4 regions of the Bradyrhizobium sp. USDA 4538 genome follow, and region 4 is predicted to be linked to each of the others. Evidence: predicted binding sites of a transcription regulator. Region 4 holds the regulator's gene; each other region holds the start of a gene.

Region 1 (4,192 bases), 2.3 Mb from region 4:
ATCATGCCGCGGCTGGATGAACATCTGCGCCGGCCAAAGGCGAAAGGCGCGAGCGCTTAGCCGCTGCTTTTTTGTCATCCCGACGCGCAATTGCGCATCTGAGGGCGTGTGAACCACGAACCCGAATCTCAAGGGTGAGCTTCCGTGGCCCGGATGGAGCGAAGCGAAATCCGGGCAGTCTCTTCCGCGGCAGCACCGCTCCCGGATTGCGCTTCGCTCTATCCGGGCTACGCAGTCCAGACGTCTCGGCGCTGCGGCTTCACAACTCCAGCTCCCAGGTCTCGCCGACCAGGTCGACGCCAAAACTGTGATGCTTCTCTTCCTTGACCCGCTGGAAGCCGGCGCGGGCGTAGATGCCGCGCGCGGCGACCAGGATGCTCTGGGTCCAGAGCGTCATCTTCTTGTAGCCCTTCTCGCGCGCGGCGCGGATGCATTGCTCGACCAAGGCGCGGCCGACGCCGAGCCCGCGCGCCTTTTCTTCCACAAGCAGCAGGCGCAGCTTGGCGACCCCGTCGCCGCCGTCGACCAGGAAGACCGAGCCGACCGGCTCGCCGTCGACCTCCGCGATCCAGCAATGCTCGCGGGCCGGATCGAACGATCGCAAAAACTGCGCGCAGATATCGGCCACCAACGCCTCGTAGCTGATGTCCCAGCCATATTCCTCCGCGTAGGCTTGTCCTTGCCGCGAGACGATCCAGCCCATGTCGCCGACGCGATGGCTGCGCAGCAGGAAGCCGACCGGTTTCTCGGCCGGCGGCTCCAGCGATTGCTCGATCGTGCCCATGGCGCGCACCACCGCGGCGCGACGGTCGCTGTCCATCTGCTTCAATAGTGCCCCGACCTCGCTACGCGAGCGGCGGTCGAGATCGGCGGCTGCGGTACGGCCCTTGGCGGTGAGGGCCACCTCGTTGACGCGTTTGTCGGCCTTCGATGGCTTCCGCGTCACGATCTGGCGGCGCTGCAGCGCCGCCAGCGTGCGGCTGACGAAGCCGGCATCGAGGTCGAGATCGCGCACCAGGTCGGTTGCGGTGCAATTTTCGCGGTGCGCGAGCTCGTAGATGATCCGCGCTTCCTGCAGCGTGAATGTCGAGTGCAGCAGCTTCGGCTCGATGATGCCGAGCTTGCGGGTATAGAACCGGCTGAACCCGCGGACCGCGGCGACCTGGTTCTCGAGCGTGGTGTCATAGGAATTTGATTTCATCAAATATATTATTTGACGGAATCAAATAATCCGCAAGCGCTTTGTTCAGGCCACCATGATCCGGCTCCGCAGCATGGTGCGGGAGGAACGGCCGAGCCGGCGCAGCAGGCGCGCCTCGGAGCGGCGGGCGTCGGGCCGGTAGCCGCCGATCCGCTCGTAATGCTCGCGCGCGATCAAAAGGCCTTGTTCGGCCGAGGGCCCGGTGATCATCCGGGCAACGAATTTGAGGCCGTCGCGCAGGCCCGGATCGGTGTAGGGTGCGCGGGCGTAGCGGAAGATGCCGGCGCGGTCCTTGCCGCTCGCCGCCACCATCTGGATGAACTGGGTGGTTTCCTCGATCCAGCCGGCATCGAGCACCGCGCCCGGATGCAGGAACATCAGCCAAGGCGACCGCGCCTGCCGCGCGCCTGCCGCAAGCGCGGCGGCGCGCGTGCCCTCGAAGCGCAGGAAGCGGCAGCCGGCGACGTCGGCGACGCGCTCCATCACATCGCTGTTGCCGCGGTCGACCAGCAGCACTTCGCGGATGACGCCCGCGGCCGCGCCCGGCACCAGCGCCGCCAATGTTGCGACCGCGGTGCGCTCGACGCCGTCGGTTGGAATGATCACGCTCAGCATGATTTTGAGGCTTCGATGGCTCAAACGGTGGAGAAACTCCGGCCGTGTTATCACCTTGTCATATTCAAAGCAGCCTGTTCGCCTGCAGAATTTTGTAGCAAGGTTTTGTGGAATTTCTCTGTTCATGTTCTTGATTTGTTCTCGTGCTGTGTTAGCTTCAAAGCATGAGCCGAGCATCCTCTCATGCCCTCAAGCACCCGCCGGTAACGGCGCCCTCCGATAACCCGGCGGGTGCACCTTCCCCTTTTCCCGAGCTTGCGGTCGCGATCGAGCGCGAGCGGCGGCGCGGCCGCGGCGCGCAGTCCAACGCCAGCGGCCGCTACGAGGCCGAGGCGCGCGTTGCCTTCGACGACGGCTGGCAGAGCCTCGAGGACCTGCCGCCATTTGCGACCAGCGTGGCGCTCGACACCTCGCGCAAGGTGATCACCCGCAACGACTCGCCCGACATCGGCTTCGACCGTTCGATCAATCCCTATCGTGGCTGTGAGCATGGCTGCGTCTATTGCTTCGCGCGGCCGACCCACGCCTATCTCGGCCTGTCGCCGGGGCTGGACTTCGAATCGAAGCTGTTCGCCAAGCCGGACGCACCCGCGCTGCTCGAGAAGGAGCTGGCGGCGCCGGACTACGAGGCGCGGATGATCGCGATCGGCACCAACACCGATCCCTATCAGCCGATCGAGCGCGACCGGAAGATCATGCGCGCCATCCTCGAGGTGCTGGAGCGCGCCGGCCATCCGGTCGGTATCGTCACCAAGTCGGCACTGGTCACCCGCGACATCGACATCCTGGCGCGGATGGCCAAGCGCAATCTCGCCAAGGTCGCGCTCTCGGTGACGACGCTCGACCCGAAGCTTGCCCGCACCATGGAGTCGCGCGCCTCGACCCCGCCGAAGCGGCTCGAGGCGATCAAGCGGCTCGCCGACGCCGGCATCCCGACCACGGTGATGGTCGCGCCCGTGATCCCGGCGCTGAACGACTCCGAGATCGAGCGCATCCTCGATGCCGCCGCACATGCCGGCGCCAGGGAGGCGAGCTACGTGCTGCTGCGCCTGCCGCTCGAGGTGCGCGATCTGTTCCGCGAATGGTTGATGGCGAACTATCCCGACCGCTACCGTCACGTCTTCACGCTGATCCGCGACATGCGCGGTGGCCGCGACTACGACTCGCAATGGGGCACCAGGATGAAGGGCACCGGCCCGATGGCCTGGATGATCGGCCGCCGCTTCGAGATCGCCTGCGAAAAGCTCGGCCTCAACAAGAGGCGGACCAAGCTGACCACCGATCACTTCGCCAAGCCGAAGCGCAACGGGCAGCAACTCAGTCTATTCTAGGCGAGGGCGTAGCCCGGATGGAGCCCAGCGAAATCCGGGGTCCCGTGTTAGCGGCTGAAGCTTTCCCGGATTGCGCTTCGCTCCATCCGGGCTACGAAGACGTCAAACAGTGAGTGCAAACATGAGTAACGCCCCGACCGCACGCTTCACCGTCCTCACGTTGGGCGTGAGCGACATGCGCGCCAGCATCGGCTTTTATGAATCGCTTGGGTTCACCAGGAAGATGCGCGTGACCGGCGAGGAGGTCGCATTCTTCGAGACCGGCGGCACCGTGCTCGGCCTGTTCCCATGGCATCTGCTCGCCGCCGATGCCGGGCTGCCGGATCAGCCACGGCCGTCAGCGTTCCGCGGCGTCGCGATCGCCTGGAACTGCAACGACGACGCCGAGGTCGATCGTGTGATGGCGTTCGCGCTGTCGAAAGGCGCCAGGCTGCTGAAGCCCGCGCAGCCAACCAGCTATGGCGGCTATTGCGGCTATTTCGGCGATCCCGACGGCCACGCCTGGGAAGTGGTGCGCGCGCCGGGCTTTGAGGTTCGCGACGACCGCCGGGTGTCAATTCCCGATTAGAGCGCCGATCCCGATGAGGGTGGCGGATTGAATAACGGGGAAGGGCGCCAGGTTCCCGGTTGCGCCGCGGGCCGGGCTTGATCACGATCCCCGCATGATTCGGGACAAGTCCAATAGCACGTCAAAGACCGCGTCGAAGAAGAAGCCGGCCGAGCCGGCCAAGCCGGACAAGCGCGTCATCGTGGTGACGCGGCCGAGCTTTCGGCGCGAGCGCGCGCTGATCAAGCGCGGCGTCTGGCCGGTCGCCGGCTGCGACGAGGCCGGGCGCGGGCCGCTGGCGGGTCCGGTGGTCGCCGCCGCCGTGGTGCTGGACCCAAATCGGATACCCAAGGGCCTCGATGATTCGAAGCGGCTGACCGTCGAGCGCCGCGAGGAACTGTTCGAGGAAATCTGCGCGACAGCAGCGTTCTCGGTCGCGGTGGCGTCACGGTCGCGGATCGACCGCGACAACATCCTGCGCGCCTCGCTGTGGGCGCT
Region 2 (4,192 bases), 5.0 Mb from region 4:
TCTGGTCGATCATCACGCAGAATGCCATTCGCTTGTCCCTGGCGAGGAATGCGTCCTGGAACGCCGGCAGCGTGCGCTCCGCCCAGTCCAGCATTTTGGTGCGGTACTGCACCGGGTTGGTGCCTGCGATCTCGACATAGTCGGTGTCGAACATGTCGGCGATTGTAATCGCGCCGCTCGCCAGCCCGTTCTCGAACATCTTGCTCAGCGTGCTGCCGGCTTCGATCGCGCGGGTGACGAGCTCGGCGTTCTCCTCGTGGATCGCCCACATCCGGTCTTCGATTTTTTCGCGCAGCTCGGCCGTTGCCGCCTCGAAGCGGGCCTGGCTGCCTGCCTTGGAGCGCTCGCCGATCCGGATCCGGCACGCGCCGATCTCCGGCAATGTCGCGTTCAGTGTCTCTTGCGCCGGCAGCTTCTCGGCATCGGCGCCGCCGATCAAAATGCCGTCCATCGCGATCTCGTAGACCGGTGCGGTGACGATGCCGCGCGTGGTCGTGATCTCGATCTTGAGGCTGCAAGGCAGGCGCTCGTTCTTGCGCGGATCGCCGCGCTCGTCCTGGCGCAGCAGCACCGCGCAGCGCGCTTTCAGCTTCTGCGCGAACGCAGTCACCGCCTTGCCGGCCTTGGCGACATTGTCGCCATGCGCGGCGGCTTCGCGCGTTGCCGAGTCGATCTCGCCGGCGCTGGTGCCGACCGAGACGATGAAGTGCGAGGCGGAGGCGGCGTTCTGCCCCATCTCGCCGGTGATTTCATTCTGCTCGGCGACCGCGCCGTTGACGTTCTCGAACACCGGGCGGATCTTTTCGATCGCCTGGGAGATGCGGTGCACCGCGTCGGCCGATCCGGTGGCGTCCTTCTGCAACGCCTCGATCTTGCGGGTGATCTCCTCGGTCGCGCTCTGGGTCTGCACCGCCAGCGCCTTGACCTCGGTTGCGACCACCGCAAAGCCCTTGCCGGCGGCACCGGCGCGCGCCGCCTCGATCGTCGAGTTCAGCGCGAGCAGCGTGGTTTGCCGCGCGATCTGCGCGATCAGATTGACGACGTTGCCGATCGCGGCTGAAGACTCGCGCAGGCGATCGACGTTGGCGGTGGCCTCGCGCGCCGCGGCCGCGGCGTCGTCGGCGAGCTGGCTCGCGCTGCGCACCTGTGCCCCGATGCCCTCGGCGGAGTGGGTGAAACGGTCGGCGGCTTGCGAGAACGTCGTCGCGGTGCTCTGTGCATCGCTGCTGCGGCCGGTCAGCGCGTCGGTGCGGGCGCGGATGGTGGCGAGCTTGGCTGCCGTCGCCTCGGCGCCGTCGGCGACCGAGCTCGCGGCGCGTTCGAGCTGGCGGATCATCGCGCCGAGCTCGAGTTCCAGCAATTCCAGGATCTCCTTGGAGGAATCCTTGGCCGAATCAGTCTCGGCCGAGACCTCAGGGGTTGCGGCCGCGGTTGGAACCTGCGGCGCGACGGCCGGCGCAGCCGGCTCCGGCACTTGCTTTCGAAACAAACCGAACGCCATGTGGGCTCTTTGGGGCTGTGGAAAGTTGCGGCGGGACGGGGCGATCCTCGCATCCGGGCATGAAATCATGGTTAACAAGTGCCTCATATTCCGGCTTGCGGTAGTATTCCTCCGCCGGAAGGCCCCGCCGATCCTTTGATTTTGACCGTGAGGGGCCTATAAGGCCGCGTTTTCCATTCCTGTTCAGACCCTAAGCTCCGAAGAGACGTCGCATGGCCGGCCATTCCCAATTCAAGAACATCATGCACCGCAAGGGCCGGCAGGATGCCCAGAAGTCGAAGCTTTTCGGCAAGCTGGCCCGCGAAATCACCGTGGCGGCCAAGCTCGGCACCCCGGACCCGGCGATGAATCCGCGGCTGCGCGCCGCCGTGGTCGCGGCCCGCGCCGAGAACATGCCCAAGGACAATATCGACCGTGCCATCAAGAAGGCCGCGGGCAATGAGGGCGAGAACTATGACGAGATCCGCTACGAGGGTTATGGCCCCGGCGGCGTCGCCGTCATCGTCGAGGCGCTGACCGACAACCGCAACCGCGCCGCTTCCGATATCCGCTCCTTCTTCACCAAGTCGGGCGGCAATCTCGGCGAAACCGGCTCGGTCGCCTTCATGTTCGACCGCACCGGCATCATCGAATACGACGCCAAGGTCGCCTCCGACGACGCCATGCTGGACGCCGCGATCGAGGCCGGCGCCGACGACGTGGTCTCCAGCGAAGGCGGCCACGAGGTCTACGCCTCGCAGGACACTTTCCGCGAAGTCGCAAAAGCGCTGGAAGCGAAGTTCGGCGAGCCGCGCAAGGCGGCGCTGACCTGGAAACCGCAGAACACCGTCGCGGTCGATGACGAGACCGGCGAAAAACTGCTGAAGCTGATGGACCTGCTCAACGAGCACGACGACGTGCAGAACGTGTTCGCCAATTTCGAGGTGTCCGACGCGCTGATCGCGAAGATGGGCGGGTAGTTTGCTTTGTCATTGCCGGGCTTGACCCGGCAATCCATCGAAAGCAAAGGCTTCTCTGATCGATGAATGCGCGGGTCAAGCCCGCGCATGACGATTGCGGGTGCTGTGCTTTCCCGGGTATGAGGCTCCGTTTGTGTTTCGTTCTCCCGGCGCAGGCGGTATCACTACCCCATGACATCCCAGCCGATTCGCTCCCCCGTCCGCATCATCGGTATCGATCCGGGTCTCCGCCGCACCGGCTGGGGGGTGATCGAGACCGAAGGCAATCGTCTCGTCTATATCGCCTGCGGTTCGGTCGAGCCGCCGGACGATCTGCCGCTGGCGAGCCGGCTGCTTGCAATCCATGAGGGGCTGGCCGCCGTGCTCGGCGATTACAAGCCTGCGGAGGCGGCGGTCGAGCAGACCTTCGTCAACAAGGACGGCGTTGCCACCCTGAAGCTCGGCCAGGCGCGCGGCGTCGCCATGCTGGCGCCCGCAATGTTCGGTATCTCGGTCGCCGAATACGCGCCGAACCAGGTCAAGAAGACCGTGGTCGGCGCCGGACATGCCGAGAAGAACCAGATCCAGGTGATGCTGAAGATCCTGCTGCCGAAAGCCGAGCCGCCGTCCGCCGACGCCGCGGACGCGCTCGCGGTCGCGATCACCCACGCCCATCACCGCCAGAGCACCGCGCTGCGGCTCAGGGTGGCGAGCCTATGATCGGCAAGCTGAAGGGCCTGATCGATTCCTATGGCGAGGATTACGTGATCCTCGACGTCGGCGGCGTCGGCTATCAGGTGCACTGCGCGGGCCGCACATTGCAGGCGTTGCCGTCGCCAGGCGGCGCCGCCGTGCTCTCGATCGAGACCTATGTCCGCGAGGATCAGATCAAACTGTTCGGCTTTCGCAGCGATCACGAGCGCGAATGGTTTCGCCTGCTGCAGACGGTGCAGGGGGTCGGCGCCAAGGTCGCGCTCGCGGTGCTCGGCACGCTGCCGCCGACCGATCTCGCCAACGCCATCGCGCTGCGCGACAAGGCGGCGGTGGCGCGGACGCCGGGGGTCGGGCCGAAGGTCGCCGAGCGCATCGTCAGCGAATTGAGGGACAAGGCGCCGGGCTTTGCCGATGTCGATCCCGCGGTGGTGCAGCTCTCGGGCGCAATCGACAACAACCGCGCGCCGCGTCCGGTCACCGACGCGATCTCGGCGCTGGTCAATCTCGGCTACGGCCAGCCGCAGGCCGCCGCCGCCATCGCCGCCGCCTCGCGCAGCGCCGGTGAGAAGGCCGAGACCGCGCAGCTGATCCGGCTGGGGTTGAAGGAACTGTCGAAGTGATCAGTGGATTGGAGCGCCTCTGTTCTTCACCTCGCCCCGCTTGCGGGGAGAGGTCGGATCGCATCGCAGATGCGATCCGGGTGAGGGGGTACAGGTCTCGACACACATTGCGCTCGCGGAAGGAGCCCCTCACCCCAACCCTCTCCCCGCAAGAGCGGGGAGAGGGAGAACAATCTCGTGTTAGTCTCGCATCATGAATACGCCCTCGCGCATGGTCTCGCCTGAACGCCGCTCCGACGATGTCGGTGACACCGCGCTGCGGCCGCAGTCGCTGACGGAGTTCGTCGGTCAGGCCCAGGCGCGCAAGAATCTCTCGATCTTCATCGAGGCTGCGAAGAAACGCGGCGAGGCGCTCGATCACGTGCTGTTCGTCGGTCCCCCCGGCCTCGGCAAGACCACGCTGGCGCAGATCGTCGCGC
Region 3 (4,192 bases), 5.3 Mb from region 4:
CGTACCCCGTGGTCGTACCGATCGCGCCTCCTGTGCCTTGCGACCGCGGAGCCTGGCTCCGGGCGGGCGCCGCGGCACTGCGGCGCCGGTTCGCCGCGACCGCGCGCGAAGTCCTGGTGTTCTGGCTTGAAACGACGGCACCGCGCTTCCTTGCGGCGCCAGGTTCATCCACCGTCACTGCGGGAAGTTCGCTGACATTGCTCTGCGGAGGACTTGTCTGCGCCTGAGCGCTGGCGACGTCTGCACCCATTGGCACAAGTATGACCGAACCGAGTAGCGCCGCATTGATCGCAGCCGTTGATGCGAGCAAGCCGCGCTTGCTCCGCAACGAAGCCATTCCCACCGAACAAATCCCCACATTGCCTTACGCCGACATCGATCGAGTCGCGTTTGCGACAAGGCCGGCATCGATTGGGGCGGACTTCTATCGGCGGGATGATCGAAATTCCACACGCGCAAAATAGAATCGATGGAAGCAGCAACGAAGCGCAACACTGGAGTGGTTCAAGATGCGCATCACTGGAACGATTCAAAACGACATGTTGGCGCGTCAGGCTTTCGACACGACGAATGCGATGCGCGTCGTCTCTCGCAGAGAGTCTCGAACGCGGGAGCACGCGGCGATCATTCAATGATGTTGCATCCCGTCGACGTCATCGCGCGCCAAGGAGCGCACGAACGCGGTGAACCGTCATCTCCGCGCAAAGGCCATCGCATTTCGTGGCGGCGTGCTCGTGGCCATCCTTCGAGACGCCCGCCTTCGGCGGGCTCCTCAGGATGAGGTCTTGTTCTGCGGCACAATAGTAGACCCTCATGGTGAGGAGCGCCGCTTGCGGCGCGTCTCGAACCACGAGGCCAAGCACTTGCGCGGTCGCCAAGGGGCATATGCGATAGCCCTGGGGGTGAAGGGAAGGATCGGATGGATTGCGCATCGCGTCAGCGCAAGGTTGCTCCGCATTTTCGTCGCGAGCTACTCGAAATGATGGTACGGCAAGCGGCGCAGCCTCTCAGCGTGCGAGGCGATGCATTCAGGCGCGCGGCAACAGCCGGATGCGCTGCGCGCTACTTCTGCTTGGGCAGGAGGCCCTTCAGCTTTTCCATGTCCTTGACGTTCATCTTCATGCCGCCGGGCATGATGATGTCGCCGGCCTTCTGGTCGCTCTTGCAGGCGCCGAGCCATTTCGCCTCGACGGTCATCGTGGTGTCGCGCGAGCCGGCCGCGCCGCCCTCGGCATGGGAGGTGCTCTTCACCGTGTAGGCGGAATTGAAATCGCCGACGATCTCGGCATGGCTCTGCATCGTCATGCCGGCGACGCTGCAGACGCTGTCGCTGACATAGCCGGTCGCGGTCTTCTGGATATCCTGCTTCGAGCAGACTTCCTTGGCCATCGGCGAGGCCGCCGCGCTCATCTCCTTGTCGGTGGTCTCGTCGGTGCAGTGCTGCATGGTGATTTCGGGCATCGGCCCGCCGGTGCGCACCATCTTCATCTCCCACAGACCGGCCTTGCGGATCGGCAGGTCGACGGCACTTGCGGCGCCAGCGGACAGGACAAGGCACACAGCCGAACCAAGCAAGGCAAGCTGTCGGGTCATGCGGTCGGCTCCCGGCTGAACGATCGAAAGATCCGGTGCGCGCTCAGTAGAGCGTGCGCAGCGGCCTCTGGGCTGCGCCATAGGGCACCCAGCGACAGGCGAACGAGATGTAGCCGCCCGGATAGTTCTGCATCGCAAGGAACTTGACCACCTTGCCGTAGGAGGCGCAGTGATCGACTGCGAGTTGCCGGGCGTCGCTCTGGGTCGCCAGCGTATAGGCGATGATACCGCCGGTATCATTGCCCTTGAACGGCGGTACCGGCTGCATCCAATCCGCCCGCGCCGGCACAACGGCCAGCATCCCGCAAACGGCAACCAGGCACGCGGCCAATTTCCTTCGCATCGCAGACTCCATTTCGCTTCGAGCCAACATAGAGTGCGCCGGCGACCGTGAAAAGAACGAGCCGGCTCCCCAAAGTGGACTTCTCCGCAGGTGTTGCCGCCCTGCACTTGACCTTGCCGGGGCTTCGCGGCACCGTCCGCGGCATCGGATAATCGGGTGGATTCCCATGCGCAACCTGTTCAACTCCCGCAATAAACTCGGCCGCAAGCTCGGCCTCGGCGCCGCACTCGTGGTCGGCCTGCTGGCTTTCGGGGGTACGGCCCAGGCCGCCAATCCGCTCGAAATGAACTTCTGGCTGTCCGGCCCGCGCTATGACGGCAATGTGGCCCCATGCGAGAAGGCCCTGACGGTCATCAGCACGCAATTCCAGGAAAAGGAAGCCACCTTCTGGAATTCGCCGCTCGTGATCACCGGCTTCAACGGGATTCACGAAACCGCCTTCCGCCCCTGGCAGTCCGACAATATCCCGCGCCGTTATTGCACGGGCGAGGCGATGCTGAGCGACGGCAAAGTGCGCAAGGTGCACTATTCGATCATCGAGGACGGCGGCTTTGCCAGCATCAATCAGGGCGTCGAATGGTGCGTCGCGGGGCTCGACCGCAACTGGACCTATAACCCGTCCTGCAAGGCCGCGCGGCCCTGATCTCCGACCAGATTGCTAAAGCAGGAGCCGCCGCCATTTGGACGGCGGCTTTTTGTTCTTGAAATGTTCTCGCGGCCTGCTAGGCTCTGGGCGGTCGAGTGAGGGAGCGTTTGATGCCTCGGTTGGACACGATTTCCCGATTTTTGATTTCGGTTGCCATTATTCTGTGCGGTGCGGTCGGGGCGTCGGCCCAGGATCGCCGCCAGAATGCGCCCGGTGAGTTCGATTTCTATGTGCTGTCGCTGTCGTGGTCGCCCTCGTTCTGCGAGGCGGCGAGCGAGCGCGGCAACAACGGCCGCGGCACGCAGGCGCAATGCGGCGGACGGCCCTATTCCTTCGTGGTGCACGGCCTGTGGCCGCAATATGAGCGGGGCTTTCCGGAATACTGCCAGCGGCCTTCGCCGCGACTCGCCCGCAGCATCATGAGCTCGATGCTCGACCTGATGCCGGCGCCCGGGCTGATCTACAACGAGTGGGACAAGCACGGCACCTGCTCCGGTCTCGGCGAGCGCGCCTATTTCGAAGCCATCCGCAAGGCCCGCGCCACGGTGAAGATCCCCGAGGAATTCCTGCAATTGTCGGAGCCGAAGACGGTCGCGCCCGACGAGCTGGAGACGGCATTCATCAAGGTCAATCCGGGCCTCAGCAACTCCGCGATCTCGGTGACCTGCGACAGCAAGCGGCTCAGCGAGGTGCGGATCTGCCTCAGCAAGGATCTGCAATTCCGCTCCTGCGAGGAAATCGACCGCCGCGCCTGCCGCCGCGATCAGGTGCTGATGCCGCCGGTTCGCGGCGGCTGAAACTCTGGGTCATGGCCGACAGACCCGCGCTGCGCGTCGTCGCGCAGCATGTCCCGGCCACCTGCGCCATCGCGAAACAAGCAAGATAAGGCGCAGATGCCCGGGAGCCGGCTACGCCAAGGCTTCGCCGAGCTTGGACGTTACCCCCGCCGAAGCTTTAGCGAAGGCCGGGACAAGCCCGGGCATGACGAGTACAACATGCGCACCCTTTGGGAGCGCAGCACGATCATCACATGAACTACCGTCACGCCTTTCATGCCGGCAGCTTTGCCGACGTCATCAAGCACATCGTGCTGGTGCGCATGCTCACCTATCTGCAGGACAAGCCGGCGCCGTTCCGCGTCATCGACACCCATGCCGGCGCCGGTCTCTATGATTTGACGTCGAGCGAAGCGCAGCGCGGCGGCGAATGGCTCACCGGCATCGCGCGGCTGATGCAGGCGCGGCTCTCCGACCAGGCATTGCCGCTGATCGCGCCCTATCTCGACATCGTCAGAGCATTCAATCCGAAAGGCGAGCTGAAAGCCTATCCTGGTTCGCCGTTGATCGCGCGGGCGCTGCTGCGTCCGCAAGATCGCCTCACCGCCTGCGAGATCGAACCGACGGCGCGCAAACAACTGATCGACGCCTTGCGACGCGACGCGCAAGCGCGCGTCGTCGATCTCGACGGCTGGATGGCGCTGCCCGCATTCGTGCCGCCGAACGAACGGCGCGGCCTGGTGCTGATCGATCCGCCGTTCGAAGCGAAGGACGAGTTCGAGCGGCTGGCCAGTGCTTTCACGGAAGCGTACGCGAAGTGGCCGACCGGCTCGT
Region 4 (4,192 bases):
GTCGTCTCGGCGGTCGTGATGCCGGCCGGCCTGCTCGGGCTCGTCGCCATGCCGGTCGGCTTCGACGGACTGTTCTGGGCGATCATGGGTCTTGGCATCGACTGGATGATCCTGGTGACGCAATGGGTCGCCGCACTCCCGGGCGCGGTCGGCCGCATGGCGGCGTTCGGCATCGGGCCGCTGATCGCAGCGAGCGCCGGCATCATCCTGCTCGGGCTGCTGCGCACGCCGCTGCGCTGGTCAGGCGCGGTGCTGCTGCTGGTGGCCTCGGTCTGGGCGCTCAGGGTGCCGCAGCCGGACGTGCTGATCTCGGGCGACGGCCGCAACGTCGCGGTGCGTGGCGGTGACGGGTGGCTGCATCTGATGCACAGCGCCAAGGATGCATTTTTGGTCAAGGAGTGGCTGGCGGCGGACGCCGACGCGCGCACCGCCACCGATGCGTCGCTCGGCGAGGGCGTCTCGTGCGATGCCGGCGGCTGCGTGACCCAGGGACCCGGCGGCGTCTTCGTCGCGCTGGCGACCCGGCCGGAGGCGCTGGCGGACGACTGCGAGCGCGCAGCCCTGATCGTGACGGCGCGGCCGGCGCCGCAGGGCTGCGCGGCATCGGTGATCGATGCCGAGCGGCTGCGCCGCCACGGCGCGCTGGTGCTGCGAAGGATCAGGGACGGCTACGCCGTCGATGCGGTCAAGCCCGGCGGGATCGACCGGCCGTGGTCGCCGGCAGTTCCCGGCGACGGCGAGAGCGAAACGACGCTGCGCGCGCCCGCCGCCGCGCCGCGGCCTGCGGTGGATGCGACGCCGGCCGAGACCGATCTGCAGGGCGATGATTAGCCGTGGTCCGGCGAGGGGCCGCTCGGCAGCTCGAACAGGCCGAGATGGTATTCGTCGGAGTCGGGGCCGGCGTCGGGCTTCTTGACGAGGGTGAAGGAAGCCTCGGGAAATTGCTCCCAGACTTTCAGGTCGTCGGCCGTTACCGTCAGCCAACCGAACCGGAACATGTAGCGGCCCGGTTCCGTGACGCGTCCAGCCTTTTGCCATGTGACCTTATCGACCACCGCGCACGTCCTCCGTGCCCGATGATGCGCCAAGGCGCCGGCCGACGCAAATCTCCTTCTGCGCCCCGGAAGCGGGAGTCCGGGGTCGCCCGAAATTGCTTAGGTCATCCGCCGCCGAACAGCTCATTCCGCGGCGACGATGCGCTCAACCCAAAAACAGCGTTGCGAATGCGGAGGGCCGCCGCTCCACAACCTTCGGCTTCTGCTCGACCGGCGGATGCAGCGCCGGCAATTGCAGCACGCTAACGCGCTGTCCCTCGACCAGCTGGGTCACCAGCACATGGCTGCCGTCGGGGAATTCGACCGCGTCATGATGCCGATCAGGCACGTCGGGCTCGACTTCGTTGAACACGCCGACGCGATAGTTCAGCGTCTTGGTCCAGATCCAGCGGCTGTCGTAGCGAACGTTCTCGGCGAAAGCGAGCTCGGTGCCCGGCAGCATGCAGACCGCGACAGTGGGGTCATTCTCCGAAGCAAAGCCGCGGGTCGACGTGCCGCGGAACGTCGTCGTGATCAGCGTCTCTCCGACAATGGCGGGGCGCGATGCCACGGCGTGCAGACTATAGTCACACATCGGATGGCTCCTCATTTCGAGGTAGCGACCCGTGCCTCTCCTTGAGGCATTAGGGCCTCTACCAGAGTGGACGATAGCGAACGAGCGTCTGCTCGTTTCTGGGCGATTGTACGACTGGTCCGAGATCGCTCCGATCACAAACACGCGACGCTGCGCGAGAGGTATCGGAGCGCATCGGGCAGGCCGTACGCTACACTATCATGCAAGGAACGATCCGACGTGTTGCTCGTTCCCGGCCGCCGCAAGTATTTGCAATTCAGTATTTGCGATAAAGGCCGATCAGCTTGCCCTGGATGCGGACCCGGTTCGGCGGCAGGATGCGCACTTCATAGGCGGTGTTGGCCGGCTCGAGCGCGATCGATGCGCCGCGGCGGCGGAAGCGCTTCAGGGTGGCTTCCTCCTCGTCGATCAGCGCCACCACGATGTCGCCGGTATTGGCGACGTCGTTGCGCTGGATCAGCGCCATGTCGCCGTCGAGGATGCCGGCATCGACCATCGAGTCGCCGCGCACCTCGAGCGCATAGTGCTCGCCGGCACCGAGCATGTCGGGCGGCACGCTGATGGTGTGGCTGCGGGTCTGCAGCGCCTCGATCGGCGTACCGGCGGCGATCCGGCCCATCACGGGGACCGCGACCGGACGGTTGCCGTCGTCCTCGGCAATCGGCGGCGTGCTGGCGCGCCGGCCGAGGGTGCCTTCGATGACGCTGGGCGTGAAGCCGCGGCGGCCGTTGCCGCCGCCGGCCGAGAGTTCGGGCAGCTTGATGACCTCGATGGCGCGGGCGCGGTTCGGCAGGCGGCGGATGAAGCCGCGCTCCTCCAGCGCAGTGATCAGGCGGTGGATACCGGACTTCGAGCGCAGGTCGAGCGCATCCTTCATCTCGTCGAAGGAGGGCGGTACGCCGGCCTCTTTCAGACGTTCATTGATGAAACGCAGTAGTTCGTACTGTTTGCGCGTGAGCATCTCGAGTATTCCCCCGGTTGATAGCGTCGTTCGATTCCGAGACTCTTCTGGTGGGGCCTGCAGGCCGGGCCTGACCTCAGGAGCATGTGCTCGATGCACCTGCTTCCACGCGGCTTCCCGATTGTAGACACCAGTACTCGAAACAAATCATGAACGGACACTATATGTTCGATATGTGTTCCGCAACCACTTAATTTCCGGTGAACGTGTCGGGCAACGCACAATCGGCGGGGCGCGAAAACCCTATTCGGGCAGTGTCAGGATCTCGCATTCGCTGCCTTCGACGGCCGCCGCCGCGAACGGCGGGCGCACGAGAAGTGCCCGTGCCGCAGCGAGATTCCCGAGCAGCGACGAGTCCTGCTGCGTCACCGGCGTTGCGATCAGCGTGCCGTCCTCGCGCGCTTCGAGACGCGCACGCAGATAGTCCTCGCGCTGGTCGTTGGCTGCGAGGTCGCGGCCGAGCAGGGCGCTCGCGCGGCGATGATGAATCACTTTCCGGCCGCTCAGCGCCCGAATCAACGGCACCAGGAACAGGAAGGCGCAGACATAGGACGACACCGGATTGCCGGGCAGACCGATCACCCGCATCGCGCCGAGCCGGCCATGCATCATCGGCTTGCCGGGCCGCATCGCAATCCGCCAGAACGCCATCTCGACGCCCTCGGCTTCCAGCGACCGCTTGACGAGATCGTGGTCGCCGACCGAGGCGCCGCCTGTCGTGATGAGGACATCGGCGCCGGCCTCGCGTGCCCGGCGGATGCCCGCCGTGGTCGCCTCTACCGTGTCGGCGGCAACGCCGAGGTCGACGGTCTCGGCGCCTTCGGCGCGCGCCAGCGCTCGCAGCGCGTAGCCGTTGGAATAGACGATCTGGCCGGGACCGGGCTGCGAGCCCGGCATCACCAGCTCGTCGCCGGTCGCCAGCACCGCGACCTTCGGGCGGCGGCGCACCGCAAGTTCCGGATAGTTCATGGCGGCCGCCAGCGACAGCGCGCGGTCGGACAGGCGGCTGCCGCCGGCGAGCAGCACCTCGCCCTCACGGAAGTCGACCCCAGCCGGGCGGATGTGCCGCCCGACGCTGGCGGCCTCCGTGATCGTGATGTGGTCGCCGTCGACGGCGGTGTCCTCCTGGATGATCACCGCGTCGGCGCCATTGGGGATCACGCCGCCGGTGAAGATCCGCACCGCCTCGCCGGCGCCGACCGTCCGCTCGAACGGCCGGCCGGCGGCGACTTCGCCGATCACCTTGAGCCGGGCCTTTAGATCAGCCGCATCGGCGGCGCGCACCGCATAGCCGTCCATCGCCGACATCGGCTGCGGCGGCTGGGTGCGGAGCGCCGCGAGGTCGTGCGCAAGCGTGCGGTGGTAGGCGGCATCGAGCGCGACCATCTCCTCCGGCAGCGGTTCGGCGCCGGCGAGGACGGCGGACAGGGCATCGGCAACCGGCATCAGGGCCACGCTCAGAGCTCCTCAATTCTTAATGTTCAAATTCCAAGTGCGGTCAAAGCCCTTGCCACGTCATCCGTCGACGTCACGTGGATAGCATGAAGGCCGCGCGCCCGCGCACCTTCGATATTGGCGGCCAGGTCGTCGAAGAACAGGATC

Evidence for each region. Region 4 encodes LexA, which represses DNA repair genes until DNA is damaged. Its sites were predicted from a motif close to TGTTCNNNNTGTGTTCNG; they were not measured.
Region 1: a site for LexA is predicted at 1,942-1,959, ahead of J2R78_RS24505 (PA0069 family radical SAM protein). Genes of this name have one in related genera too.
Region 2: a site for LexA is predicted at 2,589-2,606, ahead of ruvC (crossover junction endodeoxyribonuclease RuvC). Genes of this name have one in related genera too.
Region 3: a site for LexA is predicted at 2,633-2,650, ahead of J2R78_RS10425 (ribonuclease T2). Genes of this name have one in related genera too.

The regions. Positions count from the first base shown of each region.
Region 1 covers NZ_JALJZE010000001.1:5,417,095-5,421,286, forward strand. Annotated here, with positions in the region: gene moaB (molybdenum cofactor biosynthesis protein B) at 1-60, shown strand, start outside; gene J2R78_RS24495 (helix-turn-helix domain-containing GNAT family N-acetyltransferase) at 260-1,201, opposite strand; gene J2R78_RS24500 (glycosyltransferase) at 1,247-1,816, opposite strand; gene J2R78_RS24505 (PA0069 family radical SAM protein) at 1,981-3,147, shown strand; gene J2R78_RS24510 (VOC family protein) at 3,269-3,715, shown strand; gene J2R78_RS24515 (ribonuclease HII) at 3,810-4,192, shown strand, end outside.
Region 2 covers NZ_JALJZE010000001.1:2,682,625-2,686,816, reverse strand. Annotated here, with positions in the region: gene J2R78_RS11890 (methyl-accepting chemotaxis protein) at 1-1,501, opposite strand, end outside; gene J2R78_RS11885 (YebC/PmpR family DNA-binding transcriptional regulator) at 1,714-2,460, shown strand; gene ruvC (crossover junction endodeoxyribonuclease RuvC) at 2,632-3,159, shown strand; gene ruvA (Holliday junction branch migration protein RuvA) at 3,156-3,773, shown strand; gene ruvB (Holliday junction branch migration DNA helicase RuvB) at 3,967-4,192, shown strand, end outside.
Region 3 covers NZ_JALJZE010000001.1:2,377,441-2,381,632, forward strand. Annotated here, with positions in the region: gene J2R78_RS10405 (TonB-dependent siderophore receptor) at 1-172, opposite strand, end outside; gene J2R78_RS10410 (DUF3617 domain-containing protein) at 1,063-1,593, opposite strand; gene J2R78_RS10415 (hypothetical protein) at 1,637-1,936, opposite strand; gene J2R78_RS10420 (hypothetical protein) at 2,103-2,579, shown strand; gene J2R78_RS10425 (ribonuclease T2) at 2,693-3,379, shown strand; gene J2R78_RS10430 (23S rRNA (adenine(2030)-N(6))-methyltransferase RlmJ) at 3,613-4,192, shown strand, end outside.
Region 4 covers NZ_JALJZE010000001.1:7,716,076-7,720,267, forward strand. Annotated here, with positions in the region: partial or broken gene J2R78_RS35435 (ComEC/Rec2 family competence protein) at 1-831, shown strand, start outside; gene J2R78_RS35440 (hypothetical protein) at 828-1,055, opposite strand; gene J2R78_RS35445 (hypothetical protein) at 1,201-1,629, opposite strand; gene lexA (transcriptional repressor LexA) at 1,886-2,590, opposite strand; gene glp (gephyrin-like molybdotransferase Glp) at 2,834-4,045, opposite strand; gene J2R78_RS35460 (HAD family phosphatase) at 4,072-4,192, opposite strand, start outside.